Regions from separate parts of the Thermodesulfitimonas autotrophica genome, predicted to be linked through region 3. Evidence: riboswitches for the same ligand, from Rfam matches in the RefSeq annotation. Region 3 holds a riboswitch; each other region holds the start of a gene.

Region 1 (4,747 bases), on a different contig from region 3:
CCGCCAGGACAAGCGCCGCCAACCAGAAATGCGGCCAGACGGCCACAACCAACCCCAACAGCAGAAACTGCAAAAGAACCATTTTCGTCGCCGTGTCCGCCGCTGCCTCTTTCAGAAAGCGAACCATAAGCAACCCTTTCAATAACCGGCTATCTGTTTAAAATATACTATAAAATACCTTGGCCGTAAACGACATTCTTCGGGAGTGGGGCCGCAGGCAAGACGGCTCATAACCCGCTTTTCCTGTGAACACTATAGAGACAGCAACCAGAGAGAAGTTGCGTTATTTCCAGTTGCTTTTCCCGGAGCTTTTATAGTAGAATAAAAGCAAGGGCGCGTAGCTCAGGGGGAGAGCGCGTGACTCACATTCACGAGGTCGGAGGTTCGAAACCTCCCGCGCCCACCATTTTAGGAGTAAAAGGGGCTATCTCTCCCATATAGTCCCTTTTTCTTTTCTTCCGGCCTCAGGCGGCTATCCTCCTTCGGCCCCCGGATAGCCCGGAAAAAAATCTGCAAAAGGCGCTAATTGAGGAGGAATAAACCTCATATTCATAGAATTAGTTTATCACTTTTTAAGCTTGGGGGAGGAGAAAGCAGATGGGTAGAAAGGTTACGGTTTCGGTAATCAAAGCAGACGTTGGCGGTTATGTCGGTCACTCAAGCGTTCATCCGGAGCTGTTAGAAAAAGCACGGGGCGTGCTCTCGGGCAGCCCGTTACTGATAGATTTCCACGTGACCCACGTGGGGGATGACATCAACCTTATTCTCACCCACGAACTCGGCCGCAACAACGGAGAGATCCACCAGCTCGCCTGGGATACCTTTGTTGCCTGCACGGAGGTGGCGAAAAAGCTCAAGCTCTACGGCGCCGGGCAGGACCTCCTGGCTGACGCTTTCTCGGGTAATATCAAGGGCCTAGGGCCGGGCGTGGCCGAAATGGAAGTCGAGGAGCGCGAAAGCGAGCCGATTGTTATCTTCATGGCGGACAAGACGGAGCCCGGCGCGTGGAACTATCCCCTTTACAAGATGTTCGCCGACCCGTTCAATACCATCGGCCTGGTAATCGACCCCAAAATGCACAACGGCTTTGTTTTTGAGGTGCGCGACCTTATCGAAGACAAAAAGATCATGTTCCACGCCCCCGAAGACATCTACGATATGCTGGTCTTCATCGGTGCGCCCGGCCGCTACGCGATCAAACGGATTTTCCACAAGGATACCGGGCAGATCGCGGCCGTTTCCAGCACGCAGCGGCTCAACCTTATGGCGGGGCGCTACGTGGGTAAGGATGACCCGGTCTGTATCGTCCGGTGCCAGAGCGGCTACCCGGCGCTAGGCGAGGTTTTAGAGCCCTTCGCCCACCCGCACCTGGTTTCGGGCTGGATGCGGGGGTCGCACAGCGGCCCGCTGATGCCGGTAGGTCTCCGGCAAGCGACGCCCACGCGCTTTGACGGCCCGCCGCGGGTGGTGGCGCTCGGCTTCCAGTTAGCCAACGGGCGGCTCGTCGGACCGCAGGACCTCTTCGACGACCCGGCCTTCGACCGGGCGCGCAACCTCTGCAACCTGATCGCCGATTACATGCGCCACCTCGGTCCCTTCGAACCACACCGGCTCCATCTTGACGAAATGGAGTACACCACGATGCCGATGGTGATGAAGAAGCTCAAAGACCGGTTCATTGACCTCCGGATGCTTAAAGCCCAAAAGGCCAAGGCCGAACAGGAAAAGCAAAAGGCAGAAAGCTAACTCGCAGCTATCTAGAAAGCTATTATCTAGAAAAAGAGGAGCAGCGGCCCCCACAACAGGGCCGCTGCTTTTGCTTTCGGAAGGGCGGGCAACGTTACAAAAGCTTATCCCGCTCCATGTCACTCACCCCGGCCTCGCCGAAGGTCGCCATCTCTCTCAGGATCTTCGCCGCCGCCTCGACCACCGGCATCGCCAGCGCCGCCCCCGTGCCTTCGCCGAGCCGCAGGTTCATGTCAAGTAAAGGTTTGAGCCCCAGCGCCGCGAGCATATGGCGGTGCGCCCGCTCTTCAGAAAGGTGGGAGGCGATCATAAAGTCTTTCGCCCGCGGGCAGAGACCAGCCGCAACCAGCGCGGCCGCGCCGGTGATAAAACCGTCCAGCAGCACGGGAACCCGCCGGGCCGCAGCGCCGAGGATTACTCCCGCTAAGCCCGCGATTTCCAGCCCCCCGACTTTTGCCAGCACGTCAAGCGGGTCTGCCGGGTCCGGGCGGTTCACCCGCAGGGCTTCCGCCACCACTGCCCGCTTGCGGGCCAGCACCGCGTCGTTCACCATCGTTCCTCTGCCTACCGCCTCCGCCACCGGAATTCCCGCCAGCGCGCAGAGAATGGCGCTCGAGGGTGTGGTGTTGCCGATGCCCATGTCGCCCGTCGCAAGAAGGTCGGCGCCCTGCGCAATCTCTTCCTGCGCGATTTCGATGCCGGTTTCCACCGCGCGCACCGCCTCTTCCCGCGTCATCGCCGGCCCGCGCGCGATGTTTCCCGTACCGGGCCGGACCTTCCGCACCAAAACCCCCGGCCACGTAACCTCTCGCGCTACACCGATATCCACGACCACCACCTTTGCACCTACGTGGCGGCCCAGAACCCCGATGCCGCCGGTGCCGTCAAGGAAGCGCGGCAGGATCTGATAGGTGATCTCCTGCGGCGCCCCACTCACCCCCTCCGCGACGACGCCGTGGTCGCCCGCCATCACGATCACGCTCTTCGCTCTGATCTCCGGGGCGGGGCGCCCGGTAATCCCGGCGAGCTGCACCGCCAACTCCTCCAACCGCCCCAGGCTCCCCGGGGGTTTAAGCAGGCTGTCCACCCGCGCCTGCGCCTGCGCCATCGCTTCCCGGTTAAGTTCCCCGATGGCCGCGATAGTCTGGGAAAGAAGCACGCAAACCACCTCCGCTTAAAATTTAGCGCTGACGACCGCAACACGCCCACGCTTAAGCCGCGCCTGCGGCCGGGGAGAACTAAAAAACAAAAGCCCACGCTGCCGTGGACTTTGCCATCATCCAAGGCCGGACCCCGGTGCCACGCCGGAGCTGAGCGCACAGCAGGCAGGTCTCCTGGCTTCGGATCATCACCCTGAACCGCTGCCTTCCCGGCTTTTAACCAGTGGCCTCTCTTGCGGTCTGGCTCCCCGTTACAGTGGCGGGACCGCGCCGGACTTGCACCGGACTTCCCTATTCTCCCCCACCAGCACCCACCAAGTCTGCGTGCTGGGCGGGGCACCTGCTGTGGAAACTTTATTTAAGGTGATGGTTGTCACTGACCGCTTTCCGTCGTGCGGGCCCAGCCGCTCGTTCCGGCCCGACACGCAGAGCGGTCTCCCTTACTCTTTCTGCGGCACCCGGTCGAAAAAGATATTCTTCCCGGTGGCCGCGAGCGGCACCCCGAGTACAACGTCGGCGTCGATGAGCCCGAGACGCCGCGCCACCACGCCAGCGCGGTACATCACCCGGTTATCGACGTTGAAAAGCGCCGCGGTTTTCACGGCCGAACCGAGCGCAATGCCCATGTCCATCGCCCGCCAGAAGCACTGCGGCCCCCGGAACTCCGGGCCCGCGTGCGGCGCCGCATCCTCGCAGCGCGTAAAGCCGCAGGCACCGCAGTTAAGCCCCAAGGGTTTCGCCTCCTTTAGCCCGATGAGGAAAACGGCGGCGGCACGGCGGACACTCTCCCCGTCCCGGTCGAAATCCTTCTTCCCGGTCTCGCGCCCGTAGGCCACCATCGCGTCGGCCAGGCGGCCTACCGCTTCACCGGTGAGGGTATGGGTGACCAGGTAATCCTGCCCGAGCGACTTCGGCGCCGTTTTTGCCGCCAGCGTCATGAAGCCGGCCACCTGCGCCACAATCTCTTCCACGCGCTTCTCCCTCGCCATTTTTTCCAAAAGATTAGCCGGTAGCGACCCGTTTGTCAAGGGCCAGCAAGCAGGGTATAATCCACCTGCCGGCAGGAAATAAAAAGGAAGGCGCGAATTAACCTCTCATACGAAAATGCAGGGAGCGGGAAGGATGGCCGCAAAACCCCCGTCGCGGTTCCGCGTGGCGGTCTGTCAGCTCGACGTGCGTCATGATAAGCGGGAAAACCTTGCGCGGGCCAGGGAACTCGTCCACCGCGCCGCCCGGCGGGGAGCAGAACTTGTGGCTCTGCCGGAAATGTTCGTCTGCCCCTACGCCGCCGAACTCTTTCCCCGTTACGCGGAAAGCTACCCCGGCGGTGAAGCCCTACAAATGCTCAGCCAGGCGGCACGGGAGGAGCGGCTCTACCTCGTCGGCGGCAGCATCCCCGAGCGAGAGGGTGACAGGCTTTACAACGCCTCCTTTGTCTTCGATCCCGAAGGGAAGCTCATCGCCCGCCACCGCAAAGTCCACCTCTTCGACGTCGACCTTCCCGGCGGCTTTTCCTTCCGGGAATCCGCCACCTTAAGCGCCGGAAGCGGGCCAACGGTTTTTTCCACCGCCCTCGGAACCATCGGGGTGGCGATCTGCTTCGACATCCGCTTCCCCGCCTTTTTCCGGGAGATGGCCCGCCGCGGGGCAGAGGTTATTGTGATCCCCGGAGCTTTCAACATGATTACCGGCCCGGCCCACTGGGAGCTCTTACTCCGGGCCCGCGCGGTGGATAACCAGATCTATACGGTGGGGGCAGCGCCAGCCCGCAACCCGGCTGCCCCTTACGTGGCCTTCGGTCACTCGATGGTGGTGAGCCCCTGGGCAGAAGTTATCGCCCG
Region 2 (4,747 bases), on a different contig from region 3:
CCGCAAAGTTGGTGCTCCCGCCGTAACTCACGTACCGGCGCAGAAGGTCGTAATCTGAGTCGCTTACGGTGCTCAGCGCCCGCAAAGCGGTATCGTCTTCCGCCGCTGTCGGCTGGGCGTGCAGCGCAATCCCGCGCTCCCGCGCCACGCTTGCCACGGCGTCAAACCCGGGCAGCGACTCCGGCCCGCCCATCAGGTGGAGGAAAACGAAGTCGCATTCCCGGGCGGCCGCGAGGAGCGCCTCTTCTCCGGCAGAGCCGCAAACGTCCCGCCGCGCCCGCGCAACAACCGTAAGCTTGCCCCGCTCTTCCTGGAGCACCGCCCGCACCGCGCGGGCAAGCGGCACCAGGTCTCCCTCTACGGCCGTGTAAAAAAGAACGCGGACCATCCTACTGCCCCCAAAGCCAGACTAAAACCAGCAGGGCGGTAAGTCCCGCGAAGCCGCCAACCGCCGCGCCGGAGCACTGGTGCTCCCGCGGCGGCACCAGCAGCGCATCCTGGTACCCCCGCGCCAGAAGCGCCGTGTAGAGATTCTGGGCGCGGTGGTAGGTGACCAGAAAGAGCTGGCCCGCCAGAAGGCCGAGGGAGTAAAGCCTTCCCCGCCACGACCGGTAACCGCCCCGCGCCGCCTGGGCCAGACAGATCCCGCGGGCAACCCGCTCCAGCACGAAAAGGTAGCGGTAGGTAAGCACGGCGATCTCGAGGGGCAGGGCCGGCACCCCTACCCGCCGCAGCACCCCCAGTACCGCCGGCAGCGGGGTCGTGAGCGCCAGGAAATAGAGGCAACTCACCGCCGCCAGCGCGCGGAGCCCTAAGACGTAAGCCTGGTTCAGCCCCGCGTCAGTAACGCCGACGCGCCAGGCCGCCACCTGGACACCCCACGTCACTGCCTCCCCCACGGTCACCACTAGCGCCAGCACACCAGGAAGCAAAAAGCCAAAGGGTAAAAGCAACAAGCGGAGCAAAAGGCAGAACGGCACGCCCGCGGCTAAAACCAGCACCACCGCCGCAAGGATGGTGGCAAGCGCCACCGCCGGTCCCCCCGTGAGTACGAGCCCTAGCGCCACCGCCGCAAAGGCGAGCTTCAGCGCCGGGTGGACCGCGCGCAGGCGGTTATGGTGGGCCCAAAAGTCAAAGGCGAGCATCATTCCCTGCTCCTGCGCCCCTTCAGGTAGCCGAGGTAGTAAAAGACAAAGCCGCTGCCCGCCGCCGCCTGCACCGCGAAGAGGAGGCTCTCAATCTCGCCGCTCGGCGGTTCCCAAAGCGGTTTGCACCAGGGCTTGTAGTCCGGCTTGATCTCGCTTACCACCTTCTCGGCCTGGTCATCCGCGCCGCCAAACTCCGCTCCTCGCTGCACATAAAGCGGGAAAACGGTCAGCGCCACCACTAAAAGCAGCAAAACGAGATTCTTAGTTCCCAGCGACACTCGCCTTCCCTCCCTCCGGCAAAATACCAAGCATCGCAAGCTCACTCCGGCCATGCCGCGCCAGCAGGTTGAAGACCACGACCGTGAGGAGCCCCTCGCTCACCGCCAGCGGCACCTGGGTTACCGCAAAGATTCCCATAAACTTCAGGAAGGGCCCCCAGATGCCATCCTGCGGGAAAGCCAGCGCCAACTGCAGGGAAGTCGTCACGTAAGTCAAAAGATCGCCCAGCGCGGCGGCGGCGAAAACCGCCCAGGAAAGCCGCAAAGGAGCAAGCAGCCGGTAGACGCCGTAGGCTACGAAGGGCCCCACCACCGCCATCGAGAAGGTGTTGGCGCCTAAGGTGCTCAGGCCCCCGTGCGCCAGCAAAAGCGCCTGAAAGAGCAACACGATCGCCCCCAAAACCGTCATCGGCGCCGGCCCGAAGAGCACCGCTCCCAGGCCCACGCCGGTCGGGTGGGAGCAGCTTCCCGTCACCGAAGGCAATTTGAGCGCCGAGAGAACAAACGTGAAGGCACCCGCCAGCCCGAGCAACATCTTTAGCCGCGGTTCACCCGCCACCCGCTGCCGGATCGCCACCAGCCCCCACACAAAAAACGGGAACGCTAACGCGTACCAGAAGAGACACCACTTCAGCGGCAAAAAACCCTCCATAATGTGCATCGCGTAGGCCGGCGGCGGCACGGCAAGGGCCACCAGCGCCAGACATGCCCATAACTTATAAGGATCGCGTTTCAACCCTGATCACCCTCCTCGAAAAAGACGTTCAACCTTATACCGACCTTAATAAAAACTAAAAACCCCGGTCGCTTCACGCCTAACCGGGGTCAAAACGGCATAAAAACACCATTTCGCGACCCCCTTCCCGCGAAGGACGTCGGAACACCGCTTGGGGCAGGTCTCCTGGCTTCCGTTCCTCGCCACCTCTAACCTTCCCGAGTCCATAAGAACCCAGTGGCTAATCTTAGAGGTGGCTCCCGGTTACAGTGGCGGGGCCGCGCAGGATTTGCACCTGCTTCCCTATTCTCCCCGCCCAGCACGCAGCAAGTCTGCGTGCCGGGTAGGGCACCCCGGCGGTTCAAGCCCTATTCAGTTTGGGAGTTATTATAAAGCCTCAGCCGCATCGAGTTCAAGAACCAGGTGGAGAATGGTCAGATTTCAGCAGCGAACGGCCAACCCTACCGCCAAAACGAACACTTCTAACACCTCGTTAACCGCCCCGTAAGTGTCGCCCGTCAGCCCGCCCAGATGTTGCTTGAAGAAGGCTCCCATAAAGAGTACGAGCATTAAAGCGGCCAGCGCGAGGCATAAGCCCGCCCATCCCCTAATAAGGAAGGCGATCCCGAGAGCAAAAACCGTCGCGGCCACCGTTTCCCGCCACGTAGTGTAATCCTTATAGATCCGCCCCTGGCCTTGCGGCCGTGCGTAGGGGAAAAGAAGGATCGCCCAGACCATCCCCCACCGGCTCACCACCGGCGCCAGTAAAAGGAGGTGCCAAGCACCGTCTAAAGACGCCAACAGGGAAAAGCGGAGCAACAGTAGCGTAATCCCGCCCATCACGCCAAAAGCGCCGACCCGACTATCCCGCATGATCGCCAGCCTCCGGGCAGCGTCCCGCCCGCCTAGACCGTCAACCGTATCGATAAAACCGTCGACGTGCATCCCACCGGTCAAGAGCAGCCCCAGCGCGACTAAAAGAGCCGCTACCACCAGCGGCGGGAAGATAAGCCCCGCCAGGTAGTAAACGCCCACAGACAAACCGCCGAGCAGGAAGCCGACTACCGGAAAGAATGCTGCTCCCCGGCCCAAAACCGCGGGTTCAAAGGGGACATTACCCACCGGCAGGCGGGTCAGGTTCTGCACCGCCAGCAGGAAGGATAAAGCCAGCCCGACCAAAAACCTCATTGTTTACCAACCAACCCCAAAGGCAACCAAAGCGCGCAGACTCACCCCTACAAGCAGCGCCATCCCTGCCACTACGTAAAGGAGCCGCACAGCAGCCGCAATATGCTCGGGGTGGAGCTCCCCGAGCGGATCGCCAAGATACGGGCGAAAGCTTGGGACGCCCTGATAGGTCGCCGGACCACCGAGGCGTACCCCTAAGAAACCCGCCACTGCGGCCTCAGAAATACCGCTGTTCGGGCTCGGGTGCTTCTGTCCGTCACGCCGGATCGTCCGCCAAACCCGCCGCCAATCTCCCCGTAGTAAAACCGCGGCAAGAATGAAGAGCCCTCCGGCCAGCCGCGCCGGAAGAAAATTCGCTAGATCGTCGAGCCTGGCCGCCGCCCAGCCTAGGTAGTGGTACCTTTCGTTGCGGTATCCCACCATCGAATCGAGCGTGTTCACGGCCCGGTAGGCAAGTGCCAGTGGCGCCCCACCGATAAAAGCGTAAAAAAGCGGCGCCACCACCGCGTCCACCGTATTTTCCGCGACGCTCTCTACCGCCGCCCGCACCACGCCCTGCACGTCCAGCGCCGCCGTATCCCGTCCCACAATCGCCGCCACCCGCTCGCGGGCTACCGGAAGATTACCCGCTACAAGGGGGCGCCGCACCGCCCCCGCCGCTGCCGCTAACCCCTTAAGTGCCAAGGTCGTGGCGACTATGTACACCTCGGCCGTCAGCCCCAAAACTTGATGCCACCGCGCGAGAACCGCCAGTCCCAACTTTACAGCCCAGAAAACCCCTACCGGCAGCAGGAGCGCGAGAAAAACGCCTCCAAGCCGCAAAGCAAATGGCCGCCGGGCAAAACGGCGGATAACTTTTTCTAAAAAAACGATAACCCGGCCGAAAAAGCGCACCGGGTGGGGTAACCAGTAAGGATCAGCAATCAGGAGGTCTACTATAAACGCGGCTACCACAACAACTGCCGTTTTCATCCAGACTCCGCCGTAAACCCCGGAAAGAAAAGCTCTTTCACCCGGTTAACCAACTCGTTGATTAAATGGGGTAGGGGTTCGCCCCGGTAACCAACCAGCTCAATTTGCCCGCGGATTAAAGGAAGAAGAATTTTCGGCGCCGCACAGGAGGCCACCGCTTCGGCTATCCGCGGCGTCACTTCGCCGAGCATACTGTTCGGCACCAAGATACCAAGGGGGCCGACAACCAAATCAACGCGCGGCATATTCCAGACGATGGCGTTCTCGCCACTTGCCCCCTCGTTTGCCCCCGCTTTCAGCATCACCGACGTTGCCAGGGCGTTCGTGCCGAGGGCCAGGATTTCCACGTCTTCCGGGAGTTCCCGCCGCAGTTTTTCGGTGATGTGTTTGCCGATGCCGCCTCCCTGACCGTCGATGACTGCAATTCGCATACCCTGTCCCCTTTC
Region 3 (4,747 bases):
CAAAGCCCTCCACTTCCGCCGGGACCACTTAGAACTTTTTTCCGGTGGCGCCTATCTCCCGCTCACCGTCGCCGGCTTACGGCGGGAGCACGTTTGCGCCTTTATCCGCCAAAAAGGGAACCAGTGGGTCGTAGTAGCGGTGCCGCGCTTGCTAGTGCGGCTTCAGCAACAGTCCCGCACCGGCCTGAGAAATCCCGAAGCACCAGCACTGCCCGCACGGCAACCACCGCTGGGAGCAGCAACCTGGAATGACGACCGCCTCCTTCTCCCGGAAAGCGCCCCGGAAGAATGGTATAACATTTTCACCGGGGAGAGCTTGCGGTACGTTCCCTCGCCCCACTGCGGCTCCACCCCTGAAGGGGGACACACTCTCTACCTGGCGGATGTTTTTCGTTCTTTTCCGGTAGCCCTTTTAACGGCAGATTAAAAACTTGCGCCGCGCAAAACTCACCGCAGCAGGTTCTTCACGAGCATCAGCTCGTCCCAAAGGCCCCTGGTAATAAGGAAGCGTTCCCGCACCGTCTCGCGGGCGCGCCGCCCCATAACCTGCGCCTGCACCGGGTGTTCAAGCAGATAGAGGATGCGCGCCGCCATCTCGCGGATACCCGCTTCGCCCGGAGCGACGAGGAAACCGTTGTAGCCGTCGGCGATCTGGGCGGGGATACCGCCAACATTAGTGGCCACAACCGGTTTCTCTTTCCACATCCCCTCCGTAACCGTAAGGCCAAAGCCTTCCTTTGTCGAAGGTTGCAGAATCACCGTAGCGGCCCGCTGGAGCGCATTGATCTCCCGGTGGCTATCCGGGGGCAGGTTGAGCAAGCAAACATCCGGCACCTTTTTAACCTCTTCCGCCAGCGCCGCGAAAATCCGTTCGTTTTCCGGGTCGTCGCTCGCTGTCCCGCCGACGAAGAGGAGCTGACACTCCTTCTGCCGCCGGACCTCTTTAAAGGCCTCCAAAGCGTACCAGTGCCCCTTGAAAAGATCAAACCGCGAAACGAGCAAGATGAGCGGCTTTTGAGTAGGATCGGCGAGGCCGTACTTATCCAAAACCTGCCGGATTTCTGTCTCACTCAGCTCCCGGTTTTTCTCGGAAAGGGGATCGATGTACGGCAGGATGATGAAGGACTGAACCTGCCAATTGGGGATGTAAGACATCGCGGAGAAAATTGCCGCGTCGTAAAGCTCCACCAGGGGCTTTAGAAAATCAACCATCAAACAACCCTCTTTGTCAATCTGGATGTGGCACCGCCAGAGCCATTTCTGCCGCCGCCGCACCTCCGGAGGCACAAAAGCGATCAGCCCCGCCGGCTGGGGATCATGAATCAGAACTACATCTGCCCGCTCGTCAAGCAACCGGTAATTGGCCCGGTTAGTCTCCCAGTACGCCTTAACCCCCAGGATATCGATCGTTCCCGGCCGGCCCTGCAAGAAATTATGCAATTGCTTGGTAAAATTGAAAAACGCCAGGTCACCGGTGATAACTTCCCAGCTCACGTCAAGACCCAGCGCGCGCTCCAGCGGGATGAGGGAACGGAGCATCTCCGCCACCCCACCGCCGAGCCGCGTGGAGTTGACCTGCTGGAAGCGCACCCCGCGCAGCTCCTCCCCGAGCCGCAGCAGGTCCGCAATTATTTCCTCCCCGGCAAAGGCCGCATAGGCCTCAAGAGTCTCTGTTGTTGCCGAAAGAAAATCGCTTGCTTCTTTCTCCACCGGGAGTTCCTTAGGAAGGGCCATAATTTCGGTTTGTCCACCTCTTAATAAAGCAAATTCTCCTGGGGATAACCGGCCGGAATTCCCCACCTACATTAATATAATCGAGTGTTACTCTCTTTTCTACAGGAAAATTCTCTATCCCAGCCCGGCCAGCGCCCACAGATTTCAGCGATGGACAGCCCCCAAACGGTATGGTAATATTATGGCCAAAAAAGGCAACCGCCGGAACGGGTCCTTTACCGGACGGTAAAGGTTAAAAGGGAAGCCGGTGCAAATCCGGCGCGGTCCCGCCACTGTGAGGGGGAGCCGCCGCACAAAAGGCCACTGGGCTTGAACCCGGGAAGGCGTGCGGCGGCGGTGAGCCCGAGCCAGGAGACCTGCCCGTTTCGCCAGACCAACCCAACCTACGCGGATAGGGAGGTGGTTTCTTTGTCTCCGGCAGCATCCTGCCTTAGCCCCAATGTTCCTTTCGGGTGATGCACTCTATTTCCTTTAAACTCTCGCAGTTAAAGGTGGTATGGAACGTGAGAAACGGCCCGTGGAAGGGGTATTGCGCTGCCTTTTTGGCGGTTACCTGTCTTTTTACGCTCCTGATCGGGTTAGCGCCCGGGGCAAACGGCGCCGAAGCACTCCCTTCGCTCCCCACCGCCCAGGCGGTGCGCTTTCTCGCCAACGAGTACCGGCAAAACGGCTTCCGGAATGCCGACGCCGGCGTAGGGGCCTACGCTTTTTACATTTTGAAGCAAGCCGGCGTGGACGTGAGCGGCTGGCGGCATAACGGCGTGACACTCACGGCAGCGGTGCTGAACGGCATCGAGCAGGATCTGGCGCGGGCGCAGGCGGCACGGGCGAAGACCCTCGCCCAGGACCTGGCAGCGGCCTGGGCGCTGGGGCGGGAAGACTTGGTGGACCGGCTCCTGCAGGCGATCAAAGAGAGGCAGACCGGCCAGGGCTTCGGGGAGAGCGGCCCGCTGAGCATTTATAGCAACATGCCCGCTTGCGAGATCCTGGCGCGGACCGGGCTGATCGCCCAAGTGGATGCCGGGGCGGCAAAACGCTACATTTTAGAAAGCCAGTACCGTGAACCGGACGCGCCGCCCTGCGGAAGCTGGGGTTCCGCTGACGGTGCAGGGTTCTACGCCGACTTTATGGCGACGGCGGAAGCGGTGCGGGCGCTCCACTATTTGGACTCCGGCAAGAACGACGCCACGGTACAGGCAGCGATTTACCACGGCATAGAATGGCTGCGGCGGCAGCAAAAGCCCGACGGGAGCTTCGTCGCCGGGATGGACGACCCGGTGATCGACACCTGCGAAGCGATCGTGACGCTCAAGACGCTCGGTATTGATCCCGCGAGCTGGCGGAGCAGCGCCGGGAAGAGCCCGGTTGATTACCTGACGGAAAAGGCGCTGAACCCCGACGGCAGCCTGGGCACCTCAGGTAACGCGATGGACGCCACCTGGGTACTCTGGGCCTCGCTGGCGCTGCAAAGCGCGGCCGCGCCGCCGGCCGGGACGCAGGGCGGCACCCAAACGCCGGGCCCTCAATCCTTTAACGATTTGCGGGGCCACTGGGCCGCGGCGGCCATCGGCCGCCTGGCCGCCGCAGGCATCGTTGCGGGCTACCCCGACGGAACCTTCCGGCCGGCGGCACCGGTGACCCGCTGCCAGGTAGCCGCCATGCTGGTGCGCTTGTGGCAACCGGCACCGGCTACGGTTGCCGATTTAGAGCGCCTGCGGACTAAATTCCGGGGCGCCGCCCAGATCCCCGCCTGGGCGCAGGAAGCGGTAGCGGTGGTCTTGCGGGAAGGACTAATGGCGGGTTACCCCTGCTCCGGCAGTTTCTGCTTCGCCGGAGCAAGACCGGTAAGCCGCGGGGAGATGGCCGTCTTAGCGGCACGGCTGTGCGCGAAGAAAGGCGGCGCGCTCAACCCGCAGCCGCTCACCTTCACCGATGCGGCGGCGATCCCGGCCTGGGCGCGGGAGGCGGTCGGGGCGGCCTGCGGCGCGGGTCTGATTTCCGGCTACCCCGACGGGAGCTTCCGGTTCACTAAGTCCGTTACCAGGGCGGAGGCAGCCGTTCTTTTAAGCCGCCTAGCGGCATTATTAGGAGATAAAACGTGAAATTTGGAGGGATAGCGATGCCTATAAAGCGAAAAGCGGGGCGGAAGCTCTGCCTTTTGTTAACCCTTTTGCTGTTGGTGAACCTGCTGCTGCCCTGCGGCGGCGTCCAGGCAAGCGCGGCGACCGCACCGGCCGACAGCGCGGTGCAGTTCCTTTACAACGACTACCAGCAAAACGGGTTCAAGAATAGCGAATACAGCGTGGGCGCCCACGCCTTTTCCGTCCTAAAGCAGGCCGGGGTGGACGTGAGCGGCTGGGTCTATAACGGAACCAGCCTGCCGGACGCGGTCTACAACGCCGTTTACAGTGACCTCCAGGCGCCCGGGAACCTCTCGGCTAAGCTTTTAGCGCAGGATCTGGCGGCCGCGCAGGCGTTAGGGCGCGCGGATTGGGCGGACCAGTTGGCCGGCGTGTTAAAAGACCGGCAGAGCGTTAACAGCGTCTACGGCTTTGATCTGGGAGAGTGGAGTATCTTCAGTAATATGCCTGCCTTCGACCTTTTAGGCCTGGCGGGCAAGATCGGGGTCGTGGACGCGGCCTACGCGGAAAGCTACATCTTAGGGACGCAGAACACCACGGCGGAAAGCGTCGTTTACGGCGCCTACAGTTGGGGCTGCACGTGGAGTGGCACTTACTACCCCGATTTTATGACCACGGCCGAAGCGGTAAGGGCGCTCCACTTCCTGGACCCCGCCGGAAGCGATTCCTCAGTCCAGACCGCGATCTCCAACGGCCTGACGTGGCTGCGCCAGCAGCAAATGGATGACGGGAGCTTCGTTGCCGGGATGGACGACCCGCTCGTCGACACCTGCGAGGCGATCCTCACGGCCAAGGCGCTCGGTGTTGATCCCGCGAGCTGGCAGAGTAGCGCCGGTAAAAGCCCGGTTGACTACTTAATGAGCAGCGCCGTC

Evidence for each region. Region 3 has a riboswitch for cobalamin ahead of EDD75_RS00715 (S-layer homology domain-containing protein). Riboswitches for the same ligand answer to the same signal wherever they lie in the genome.
Region 1: linked by a shared signal. The riboswitch ahead of cobT (nicotinate-nucleotide--dimethylbenzimidazole phosphoribosyltransferase) and the one ahead of EDD75_RS00715 (S-layer homology domain-containing protein) in region 3 are both predicted to bind cobalamin.
Region 2: linked by a shared signal. The riboswitch ahead of EDD75_RS07985 (energy-coupling factor ABC transporter permease) and the one ahead of EDD75_RS00715 (S-layer homology domain-containing protein) in region 3 are both predicted to bind cobalamin.

Annotation. Positions count from the first base shown of each region.
Region 1 is NZ_RKRE01000003.1:251,426-256,172, reverse strand. Features, by position in the region: gene EDD75_RS08735 (histidine kinase) at 1-127, opposite strand, end outside; tRNA gene EDD75_RS08730 (tRNA-Val) at 332-406, shown strand; gene fbp (fructose-1,6-bisphosphate aldolase/phosphatase) at 598-1,746, shown strand; gene cobT (nicotinate-nucleotide--dimethylbenzimidazole phosphoribosyltransferase) at 1,841-2,905, opposite strand; cobalamin riboswitch at 3,054-3,265, opposite strand; gene EDD75_RS08715 (ferredoxin domain-containing protein) at 3,347-3,844, opposite strand; gene EDD75_RS08710 (carbon-nitrogen hydrolase family protein) at 4,029-4,747, shown strand, end outside.
Region 2 is NZ_RKRE01000003.1:114,763-119,509, reverse strand. Features, by position in the region: gene cobN (cobaltochelatase subunit CobN) at 1-388, opposite strand, end outside; gene cbiQ (cobalt ECF transporter T component CbiQ) at 390-1,148, opposite strand; gene EDD75_RS07990 (energy-coupling factor ABC transporter substrate-binding protein) at 1,145-1,426, opposite strand; gene EDD75_RS07985 (energy-coupling factor ABC transporter permease) at 1,410-2,162, opposite strand; cobalamin riboswitch at 2,301-2,512, opposite strand; gene cobS (adenosylcobinamide-GDP ribazoletransferase) at 2,583-3,329, opposite strand; gene cbiB (adenosylcobinamide-phosphate synthase CbiB) at 3,333-4,301, opposite strand; gene EDD75_RS07970 (DUF3842 family protein) at 4,298-4,732, opposite strand.
Region 3 is NZ_RKRE01000001.1:138,094-142,840, reverse strand. Features, by position in the region: gene treY (malto-oligosyltrehalose synthase) at 1-427, shown strand, start outside; gene EDD75_RS00720 (glycosyltransferase) at 448-1,734, opposite strand; cobalamin riboswitch at 1,926-2,112, shown strand; gene EDD75_RS00715 (S-layer homology domain-containing protein) at 2,277-3,836, shown strand; gene EDD75_RS00710 (S-layer homology domain-containing protein) at 3,854-4,747, shown strand, end outside.